Regions from separate parts of the Arthrobacter sp. HS15c genome, predicted to be linked through region 1. Evidence: predicted binding sites of a transcription regulator. Region 1 holds the regulator's gene; the other holds the start of a gene.

Region 1 (5,150 bases):
CGCCCTCGCCGGGGTGCCCAACGGGCTCCTTCCCAACGGACTCAATGACGAACAGCTGGACTGCATGGACCAGCTGCGTGACGCCTGCCGGGCGGCCCTTTCCGATTCGAAGGGGGACAGCAGCCAAACAGCCGACGGCGGGCGGCAGCTCGCCCGCTCCCGCCTGATGCTTATCCTCGAACTCTGCGAACGGCTCATCGCGGCCCGTGAAAACCGCGAGGTGGTGTGGTTCTCCCGCGCCAGCACCTTCGATCCGCAGCAGGGCTACGCGCAGCCCGACGACTCCTCGCCGGCGCTGGTCAACATCGCGCCGCTCAGCGTCGCAGGAAGGCTGCGCGAGGGCCTCTTCGAAGGCCACACTGTGGTGCTGACTTCGGCCACCCTCGCCATCGGCTCGGCGTTTGAGCCGGCCGCCGGCGGCCTGGGACTCGTGGGCCAGGGCGCCCCGAGCTGGACCGGCATTGATGTCGGTTCCCCCTTTGACTACCCGAAGCAAGGGATCCTGTACGTTGCCGGCCACCTCCCCAAGCCCGGCCGGGGTGTGTCGCCGGAGGCGCTGGAAGAACTCGAGGCCCTGATCAGGGCTTCCGGAGGGGGTGCGCTGTGCCTGTTCTCCTCGCGCCGCGCCGCAGAAGAGGCAGCCGAAGCCCTGCGGCCGCGGCTTGGACTGAGCATCCTCTGCCAGGGCGACTCCACCATGACCGCCCTGGTCAAGCAGTTCGCCGACGAGCCCGACACCTGCCTCTTCGGAACCATGTCGTTGTGGCAGGGCGTGGACGTGCCCGGCGGCTCGTGCCGCCTGGTGGTGATTGACCGTATTCCGTTCCCGCGGCCGGACGATCCCCTCATGACCGCCCGCTCCCGGGCCGTGGCCCAGGCCGGCGGCAACGGCTTTATGTCGGTCTCCGCCACCCACGCCGCCATCCGGCTGGCACAGGGCGCCGGCCGGCTGATCAGGTCCACGGGTGACAAGGGCGTGGTGGCGGTGCTCGATTCACGGCTTGCCACGGAGCGCTACGCCGGGTTCCTTCGCGCCGCCCTGCCGCCCTTCTGGCCCACCACGGACCGGAAAATCGCGTTCGCTGCCCTGGAGCGGCTGTCCAAGGAACACACCTGAGTTAACTGCGAAGATCAGCTGGGCCCGCCCCTCGAGGGGCGGGCCCAGCTGATCTGTTTTGCTGTAACTGGCGGTTCCTAGAGTGAGCGCAGGACCGAAACAACCTTGCCCATGATGGTGGCGTGGTCGCCAAGGATGGGTTCGTATTGGGTGTTCTGCGGCAGGAGCCACGTGTGGCCGTCCCGCTGGCGGAACGTTTTGACGGTCGCTTCGTCGTCCAGGAGGGCCGCAACGATGTCACCGTTGACGGCGTCAGCCTGGCGCCGCACCACCACCCAGTCGCCATCGCAGATTGCCGCGTCCACCATGGAGTCTCCGGCCACCTTGAGCATAAAGAGCTCGCCCTGCCCCACCAGCTGACGGGGGAGCGGCATCACGTCCTCCACGACCTGATCCGCGAGGATGGGCCCGCCGGCCGCGATCCGGCCCACCAGCGGGACCATGGCGGTGTCCATGGCCGTGGGCAGCTCAGTCACTTTGCCCCCACTGATGCCGCGCAGGGCAGCCGGCGCGGCTGAACCTGTCGCCTTGGCAGTCCCGCCGTCCAGCGTCAGCGGCATCAGGACCTCCATGGCCCGCGGCCGCTTGGGATCGCGGCGAAGGTAACCCAGCTTCTCCAGCTGCGAGAGCTGATGGGTCACGCTGGACAGGCTGGCCAGGCCCACTGTGTCACCGATTTCACGCATGGACGGGGGATACCCGTTGTCATTGACCGAACGCTGGATGGTTTCCAGGATCTTCTTTTGCCGGGCAGTCAGCCCTTTGGGAGTCCTCTGGGGCTGCTGACCCCGCTGGGTCGCCCTGCCGCCCGCGGCTGCTGCTGCCATGTTTGCCAATGCCTTTCCGTTGCCCCGGTGCCTCCTGGCCGCGGGTGCCGGGAGCCTCCGGCATTGATTGTCAGACCCTGCTGATCAACTACAGAGGTGGTTGATCTTTGATCCAAACGTAGGCCAGCCACAACCCTTTTTCAAACATTTGTTCTAGCGAGTCTCGACAATGTTCGTTGATAAGTGCTAAAACAGAAGAAGCAAAGTTCGAACATGTGTTCTATTCGCTTCCTGTGGTATTCGAATATTCGAAGAGGCAGGGCCTGTCCGCCGAGGCAGGCAGGCGGAAAGGACACTCCGGGCAGCACAGCATGGTCCAGGAGGGCTCATTTCATGTCAGCTTTTTCAGCATCGCAGGACTCCGGTCCGCAGTTCGTCTCGGTCCAGCACCTCACGGCAGTGCCAGAGTTCCGGGCCCGCAAGGAATCGCTGCCTCCTCTGCGCCTGACGCGGCGCGGCCGGGTGGTCCTGATCGGCATTCCCCTGGTCCTGATCGCGGCGCTGCTCTTCCTGCTCGCGGGATTCCTTAACGCACCCGCCAAGGCCGCCGACTCCGCCGCGGACCTCTCGCTCACGCCGACTGTCTCGGTAACTGTGCAGCCCGGTCAGTCGCTCTGGGGGATCGCGGCGGCGGTGTCGCCGGAGCGGGATCCCCGGGATGTGATCGCGGACATCGTCCAGCTCAACAACCTCACGGCCGGGACCGTGCTGCCCGGCCAGCAGCTGTTTGTGCCTGCCAAGTAGCCCTGCAGGTTGTGAATGGCAGTCGGGAACCGTCACATTTTCGGGGTCCGCGCTTCGGCACTAAACTGTTCAGGTGAATGACCAGCTAGAGCGTCTGAACCGCCTTCCCCTCCGGACCAACCTTCGTGGCCTGTCCCCGTACGGGGCTCCGCAGCTCGATGTTCCCGTTCTGCTGAACGTCAACGAAAACACCCATGGTGTTCCCGCGGACGTTCGGGCGGCCATCAGCGCGGCGGTCACCGAGGCCGCAGCGGGCCTGAACCGCTACCCGGACCGGGAGTTCACAGAGCTTCGCGAGGCGCTGGCGGAGTTCCTTGGCCACGGACTGGACGTGACGAACATCTGGGCAGCCAACGGTTCCAACGAGGTGCTGCAGCAGATCCTCCAGGCCTTCGGCGGGCCGGGCCGGACGGCTCTTGGCTTCCCTCCCACGTATTCCATGTACCCCCTACTGGCCAGCGGCACGGACACCGAATACATTGCTGGGCAGCGCGAAGCAGACTACGGACTCAGCGCCGAGTCGGCAGGCCGCCAGGTCAAGGAGCTCCAGCCCAACGTTGTCTTCCTCAGCTCACCCAACAACCCCACCGGAACAGGGCTGGGCCTGGATGTGGTGGAAGCCGTGTACACCGCCGGCGAAGCCAGCCAGACCATCGTGATCGTGGACGAGGCCTACCATGAGTTTGCCCACGACGGCACACCCAGCGCCCTGACGCTCCTGCCGGGCCGGGAACGCCTCATTGTCACCCGGACCATGAGCAAGGCGTTTGCCCTGGCCGGCGCCCGGCTGGGCTACATGGCCGCCGCCCCCGAGGTCGCGGACGCCCTGCGGCTGGTCCGGCTCCCGTACCACTTGTCCGCCGTCACCCAGGCCACCGCCCTGGCCGCCCTGCAGCACCGCGAGGCCCTGATGGCGGACGTCGAGGACATCAAGGTCCAGCGCGACCGGATCGTTTCCGAACTGACCCGCCTGGGCCTCACGCCCGCCGCGTCGGACTCCAACTTCGTCTTCTTCGGCGGACTGGACCGGCCCCACGACGTCTGGCAGCAACTGCTGGACGCCGGCGTGCTGATCAGGGACGTCGGCATCCCGGGCCACCTGCGGGTCACCGCCGGCACTGAGACTGAAACCACGGCCTTCCTCACTGCCCTGGAAACCATCCTGGCCAGCCAGCCAAAGCTGCCCGCCTAAACTTGACCATAGCCGCGCCGCGCGCGCGGGAATTCCTCCTTCTCCGCAAAGGACATATGACCATGAGTTCCACCGGATCCAGCACTGCCGCGACCCGCACCGCACGCATGGAGCGTGCCACCAGCGAATCGTCGGTGCTCGTGGAGATCAACCTCGACGGTACCGGTGTCTCAAACATCGACACCTCCGTCCCGTTCTATGACCACATGCTCACGGCGCTGTGCAAGCACTCGCTCATTGACATGACGGTGAAGGCCACCGGTGATACCCACATCGATGTCCACCACACCGTGGAGGACGTTGCCATCACCTTCGGCGAAGTCCTGCGGACGGCCCTCGGCAACAAGGCCGGCATCCGCCGCTTCGGCGAAGCGACCGTGCCGCTGGACGAAGCACTGGCCCACGCGGTGGTGGACGTCTCAGGCCGGCCCTACCTGGTCCACGGCGGCGAGCCCGCCGGGCAGGAATACCACCTCATCGGCGGCCACTTCACCGGGTCGCTGACGCGGCACGTCTTTGAGGCCATCACGCTGCACGCAGGCATCTGCCTGCACATGAACGTCATCGCCGGCCGGGATCCGCACCACATCGTCGAGGCACAGTTCAAGGCATTCGCCCGCGCACTGCGTGCTGCCGTTGAGCCGGACCCGCGCGTTGAAGGAATTCCGTCCACCAAGGGTGCCCTGTGAGCGGCCAGATCCTGCGCGACGGCGCCGTGATCGACCCTGCCGCCCTGAAGAAGCCGGAGTCGCCGGAGGGCAAGCCCACGGTCACCGTGCTCGACTACGGCTCCGGGAACGTCCGTTCCGCGGTACGTGCCCTTGAACGGGCAGGCGCCGAGGTCATCCTCAGCTCCAAGCCAGAGGATGTCCTGAACGCCGACGGCCTGGTCGTGCCGGGCGTGGGAGCGTTCGAAACGGTGATGCGCGAACTCAAGGCCGTGGACGGCATCCGCCTCATCGGCCGGCGCGTCGCCGGCGGGCGCCCCGTGTTGGGCATCTGCGTCGGACTCCAGGTCCTGTTCGAGGCCGGCGTGGAACACGGCACCGAGGCTGAAGGCATGGGGGAGTGGCCGGGCAAGGTGGAGCTCCTCCCGGCCGAGGTCGTGCCGCACATGGGCTGGAACACGGTCAAGGTCCCGGAAGGGTCCAAGCTGTTCGAGGGCGTCGAGGACCAGCGGTTCTACTTTGTGCACTCCTACGGCGTCCAGGAATGGAATTTCGACGTCGTGCAGCCGAGGATGGCTCCGCCCCTGGTCACCTGGTCAGAG
Region 2 (5,150 bases), on a different contig from region 1:
GACCTGCTCGACTTCTACAAGGTGGGTCGTGGCCTCGGAACCGTAAATGGTGGTTTCGCCGGCCCGGCTTACAGACTTTCCGATGAGCACGACGCTGGCTTTGTCGTATTGGTCTTGAGGGGTCTCGAACCGGGCCCAGTCAACGCACGCTACAGTGCCACCGCCTGTGACGGGGCTGCTGGCAGAACTGGCGGAGTTCGGCGTGGGTTCCGCAGTTCCCGGTCCACTAGTCACCTTGTCGCCGCATGATGTAAGCAGCATGGTGATAAGCACGTACGGAACTATGAATTGCCACAACCTAATCCGTTTCATTGCGCTCCCTCATAAGTGGATGCTGACCGGAGCATATAGGGTGCGTACCCGTATTCATAGGAGATGAAGGGATGAAATGATCATTGCCCCTGGCACCGGCCCAGTAATTGGAGAACGAAGCATCATTTTCTTATACAGCCTCGGCTTCGGGTCCAACGAAAATCCCCGGCCATACGGCCGTCTACTACCGAATTGTGCATAAACACCTCATTAAAGGTTCCGCTACTGGTCACCCCGATCTACGCTGACAGTAAAACCGGACTTAGTGAAAATGCTGGGGAGCAGAAATGGAACCAGTCACTGTTTATGGTGGCAAGGGCACAATCGAACTAGGCGTCAACGGAATAATCCATCTCAAATGGAAACCCGGGATCGTTCTGGACGGTGACGACGTGCACGCGGCCATGGCAACCCTCAACAAGATTGCCGACGGCTCCGAATACCCGATGTTGGTAGACATGGGGACCACCAAAGCTGTGACCCGTCAGGCCAAGTCCGCTTTCCAGATCCCCTGCGCCGCTTCGCGCATTGCCTTGCTTGGCTCAAGCCCGGTCGACCGCGTCATTGCCAATTTCACCATCGCACGGCAGACCCTGCCGTGCCCAACGCGGTTCTTCACCTCCCGCGATGAGGCCCTGACCTGGCTCCTCCTCAGTCCGCTTCCCTGACCAACGTCCCGATTTGCCTCTTTCGTCGCAGCTGCGATTCCGTCAAAGGAGCGCCACTGTCTCCCCCTGCCTGTACACTCAAAGTATCGAACATATATTCGAATAAAGGTGTGTTGTGGGCGTTGTTGTCGGTCCCCGTGTGATAGATGCGGGCCTCTCCTTGCGGCTGGTGCTGTTAGCCCCAGTAGCCGTCGCTGCCGGCTACCCGTCGCCTGCCCAGGACTATTTCGACGGCCGGATCGACCTGAATGAACACCTCATCAAGGACATCACCAGCACGTTCGTTGTCCGCGTGACAGGCGACTCGATGGAGCGGGCAGGAATCAGCGACGGCGACGAACTCATCGTCAACCGGGCGCTCGAACCCAAGGACGGCTCCGTGGTCATCGCCGTCCTGGACGGCGAACTGACCGTCAAGCGGCTCCGCATCACCGCCACGGGCGTGGTGCTGCAGGCAGAGAACCCCCGTTACCCGGACATCCGCGTACCCAGCCTCAGCGAGCTGACCATCTGGGGCGTAGCCACAAGGTGCCTGCACCATGTCTAATGCGCGGAATGACAGCGGGCGTCCGAGGGCGCGCTCAGAGGAGCCGCACCATGCGGATCTCGCGCACGCCGTCGTCCACCATCACCGTCCCGTCCGCCACGAACCCGTGCTTGCGATAGAACGCCTGCGCCCGGGGATTCGGATCGGCAACCCAGAGGGCGGCGGAGTCGTGCGGGCCGATGACGGCATCGAGGAGGGCGGCCCCGGCGCCGGTCCCGTGCTCAGCCGCGAGGACGTACAGCACATACAGGTGCGTCCCCCACTGCGCCGCGGAGTCCTGCGGCGGCCCCGCCATCGCAATCCCGACCACTTCGCCGTCGCGCTCGGCCACCGCGACGCGGTTCGCCTGATACCTCTCATCGCTGAGCGCGGCGGTCCAGAACCGTTCCCGGGCGGCGGGCAGCTCCGGGTCGTCGAGGACGCGGTCCGACATCACGCCGCGGTACGTCTCACGCCACGACCGCACATGCATGCGCGCCATCCCGGGAGCATCCTCGACGCGTGCCTGGCGGACTCGCACCTCGGTATCCATAGCCGAAACTCTACCGAGAGCACCGGCCGGTCCTATGTCTAAACCAGCACTGATGCGTCAAATGCAGGAAATAGCCCTGGTGGACGTGAACTGCTTCTACGCCAGCGCGGAACGCGCGTTTGACCCTTCCCTCGAAGGCAAACCGCTGGTGGTGCTGTCCAACAACGACGGCTGCGCCGTCACCCGCTCCCCCGAGGCCAAGGCACTGGGCATCGGGATCGGGGAGCCGTGGTTCAAGATCGCGCCCCGGGCGAAAGAGTGGGGGCTGATTGCCAGGTCCAGCAACTACGAGCTGTACGGGGACATTAGCGCCCGCGTGATGGAACTGCTGGGCCGGTACTCCGCCTGGCTGGAGGTCTACAGCATCGACGAGGCATTCCTCGGCGTCAAAGGCACCCCGGAGGCACTGCTCCAGCTGGGCCGGGACATGAAAGCCGCCGCCGCGCGGAACGTGGGTGTCCCCGTCTGCGTTGGCATCGCCCGGACAAAAACACTGGCCAAGCTCGCCAACAAATGGGCCAAACACAACCCAGCGTTCGACGGCGTCTGCCGCTGGGATTCGGTGCCTGCAGCCCGGCGGGAGGTACTGATGGCGGGCCTGTCCGTCGTCGAACTCTGGGGAGTGGCCACGCGCCTGACCAAACGCCTGAACGCGATCGGCATCCATTCCATCCTTGACCTCAGCCGGGCGGACCCCGTCCGGATCCGCGACAAATTCTCCGTGGTGCTGATGCGGACCGTCCTGGAACTGCAGGGCACCCCCTGCATTCCCATGGAGGAGGAGCGCGTGGGCCGGGACCAGCTGATCTTCTCCCGCTCGTTCTCCACGCCCATCACCACCACCGCCGAACTCCGCCAGGTCCTGAGCGTCTACGGCCAGCAGGCCAGCGCCCGGCTCGCCAAACACCACCTCCAGGCGAAGGTGCTCACAGCCTTCGCCGGCACCTCGCACTTCAACCAGAAAGACACCTCCTACCCGTCCGTCTGCGTCCCGCTCCCCATGCCCACGGCAGACCCGGTGATCCTGACCAAGGCCGCCCACGCCCTGCTCCCTGCCATCCACGAGGGCGTGAAGTACGCCCGTGCCGGGATCATGGTCACCGACCTGCGGCCTACCGGAAACCAAAAACCCCTGGAAATCTTCGAAAACCCGCACGAGGAACGCAACATCGGCCCCCTCCTCGAAGACATCGCCCGCCGGTACGGCCGCGGCTCCATCGGGCTGGGCCACGCAGGCATCCGCGGCGGACCGGACTGGAGCATGAAACGCGGCATGCGCTCCCCGCGCTACACCACCCACTGGGACGAACTCCCCCTGGTCAAAGCCGCCTGACAGCACGGCATCCCGGGAGTATTCTGGACCGCAGTGATTCTTAATATGTCTCTGTGACCCAGAGTTCCCGCAGCCTCCCACAGCTCCGCCGGCCGTCCCGTCCAGGAGCGCTGATTCCGCGTGCCCGCAAGGGGAACTCGCCACGAGTTCCCCCTCTCCCCGCACACACCGGAACCACCATCGGGAGAACCCATGTACATCACCACCAAAAACCATTCAGGCACCACACCTGGCCACGATCGGGACAGCCTTCGCCCGGACTGCAGCAACTGCTTCGCGCTGTGCTGTACTGCCTTCGGCTTCGCCCGGTCCGCGGATTTTGCCATCGACAAGCCCGCTGCCACGCCCTGCCCGAACCTGGACCAGGACTTTTCCTGCACCATCCATGACCGGCTGCGGCCCCGCGGATTCCGCGGCTGCACGGTTTTCGACTGCTTCGGGGCCGGCCAGGCCGTGTCCCAGCAGCTGTTCGCAGGCATCAGCTGGCGCGACGCCCCGGACTCGCGGCAGGACATGTTCGCCGCGTTCAAGGTCGTGCGGCAGCTGCACGAGATGCTCTGGCACCTGGCCGAGGCACAGGAAAGAACGTTCGACGCCGACAGCGCCCGGGAGGCGAAGGAGCTCCGGAAAATTATCGATGACCTTGGCCGTGGTCCCCTGCCCGGGCTGCTCGCCTGCGACCTCGAGAGCCTCCACTCGGCGGTCAGGACCATCCTCGTGGCGGTCAGCGAGGAAGTGCGCGCGGGCTACTTTGCCGCGGGAACAGACCAGTTGGATGCCACGCTCCGCCCCGGTGCCGACCTGGCGGCCGCCAACCTGCGCGCCCGGAAGCTGTGCGGGGCGGATCTGCGGGGTGCCTGCCTGATTGCCGCCGACCTGCGCGGCAGCGACCTTGCGGGCGCGGACCTGCTGGGTGCGGATCTTCGGGACGCAAGGCTCGACGGCGCCGATCTCACCGCTGCGCTGTTCCTCACCCAGCCGCAGCTCAACTCAGCCCGTGGCAGCAACGCAACGCTGGTTCCGCCGGACCTGTCCGCCCCGCCGCACTGGCAGGATGGCTGAACTGGCCAGCTCATCGGTTTATGCGCGAACGTACACTTGGGGCCCGGGCCGGAAGTGTACGTTCGCACTCCGGCGCGGGTGCTCAACTGTACGTTCGCGCTTAGTGGCCGGGGAAGCGATAGAGCTTCGCGCCGTGCGCGGGCAGCTTCACTTCGAGTGCTGGCAATCCGTCCTTGAGCCCGAGCGTGGCGTCATCCCCGCTCCATGCCTCCCGCACCTCGCCAGGGGAACCATCGGCCCCCACACCCAGATCCCCCAACGGAACCGTCCGGACGAGGTCCGCTTCCCCGGTGTTGAACGCCGCGACGAAGCGGTCCTCCGACGTCGTGCTGTCCGCCGCCCACAGCACCAGGTCGCCGTCGCGGAGCAGTTCACGGTTGTTGCGGCTCGCGTTGAGGACGTCCAGGAGGTCGGTGTTGGTCAGCAGCGCCAACGTTTCGGGCGGCGACGACGGCAGGTCGCAGCCGAGCATCAGCGGCGACCGTGAGACGCACCAGAGCGTCAGCATGGTCCGCTGCTCGTCCAGGGTCAGGCGGCTCAGCCGCTCACCGCCGCGCTCGGCCCGCAGCGCGATCCGCCCCACCGGGAGCATGTCGGCATCCGCCCACGCGCCTGCGCGCTGATGCGGGGCCCAGCGCGCCATCCGCGCGAACTGGGCTTCGACATCCTCCCAGACATCCCAGAGATCATCGGAGA

What was found. Region 1 encodes LexA, which represses DNA repair genes until DNA is damaged. Its sites were predicted from a motif close to TCGAACANNTGTTCGA; they were not measured.
Region 2: the regulator LexA is predicted to act here: its motif matches at 1,067-1,082, upstream of ABV518_RS05615 (LexA family protein).

Annotation. Positions count from the first base shown of each region.
Region 1 is NZ_JBFOHM010000012.1:164,723-169,872, forward strand. It holds gene ABV518_RS19720 (ATP-dependent DNA helicase) at 1-1,117, shown strand, start outside; gene lexA (transcriptional repressor LexA) at 1,195-1,944, opposite strand; gene ABV518_RS19730 (LysM peptidoglycan-binding domain-containing protein) at 2,278-2,688, shown strand; gene ABV518_RS19735 (histidinol-phosphate transaminase) at 2,762-3,880, shown strand; gene hisB (imidazoleglycerol-phosphate dehydratase HisB) at 3,943-4,569, shown strand; gene hisH (imidazole glycerol phosphate synthase subunit HisH) at 4,566-5,150, shown strand, end outside.
Region 2 is NZ_JBFOHM010000003.1:105,613-110,762, forward strand. It holds gene ABV518_RS05605 (hypothetical protein) at 1-273, opposite strand, end outside; gene ABV518_RS05610 (STAS/SEC14 domain-containing protein) at 600-980, shown strand; gene ABV518_RS05615 (LexA family protein) at 1,096-1,527, shown strand; gene ABV518_RS05620 (N-acetyltransferase family protein) at 1,562-1,999, opposite strand; gene ABV518_RS05625 (Y-family DNA polymerase) at 2,094-3,392, shown strand; gene ABV518_RS05630 (pentapeptide repeat-containing protein) at 3,585-4,454, shown strand; gene ABV518_RS05635 (glycoside hydrolase family 27 protein) at 4,555-5,150, opposite strand, start outside.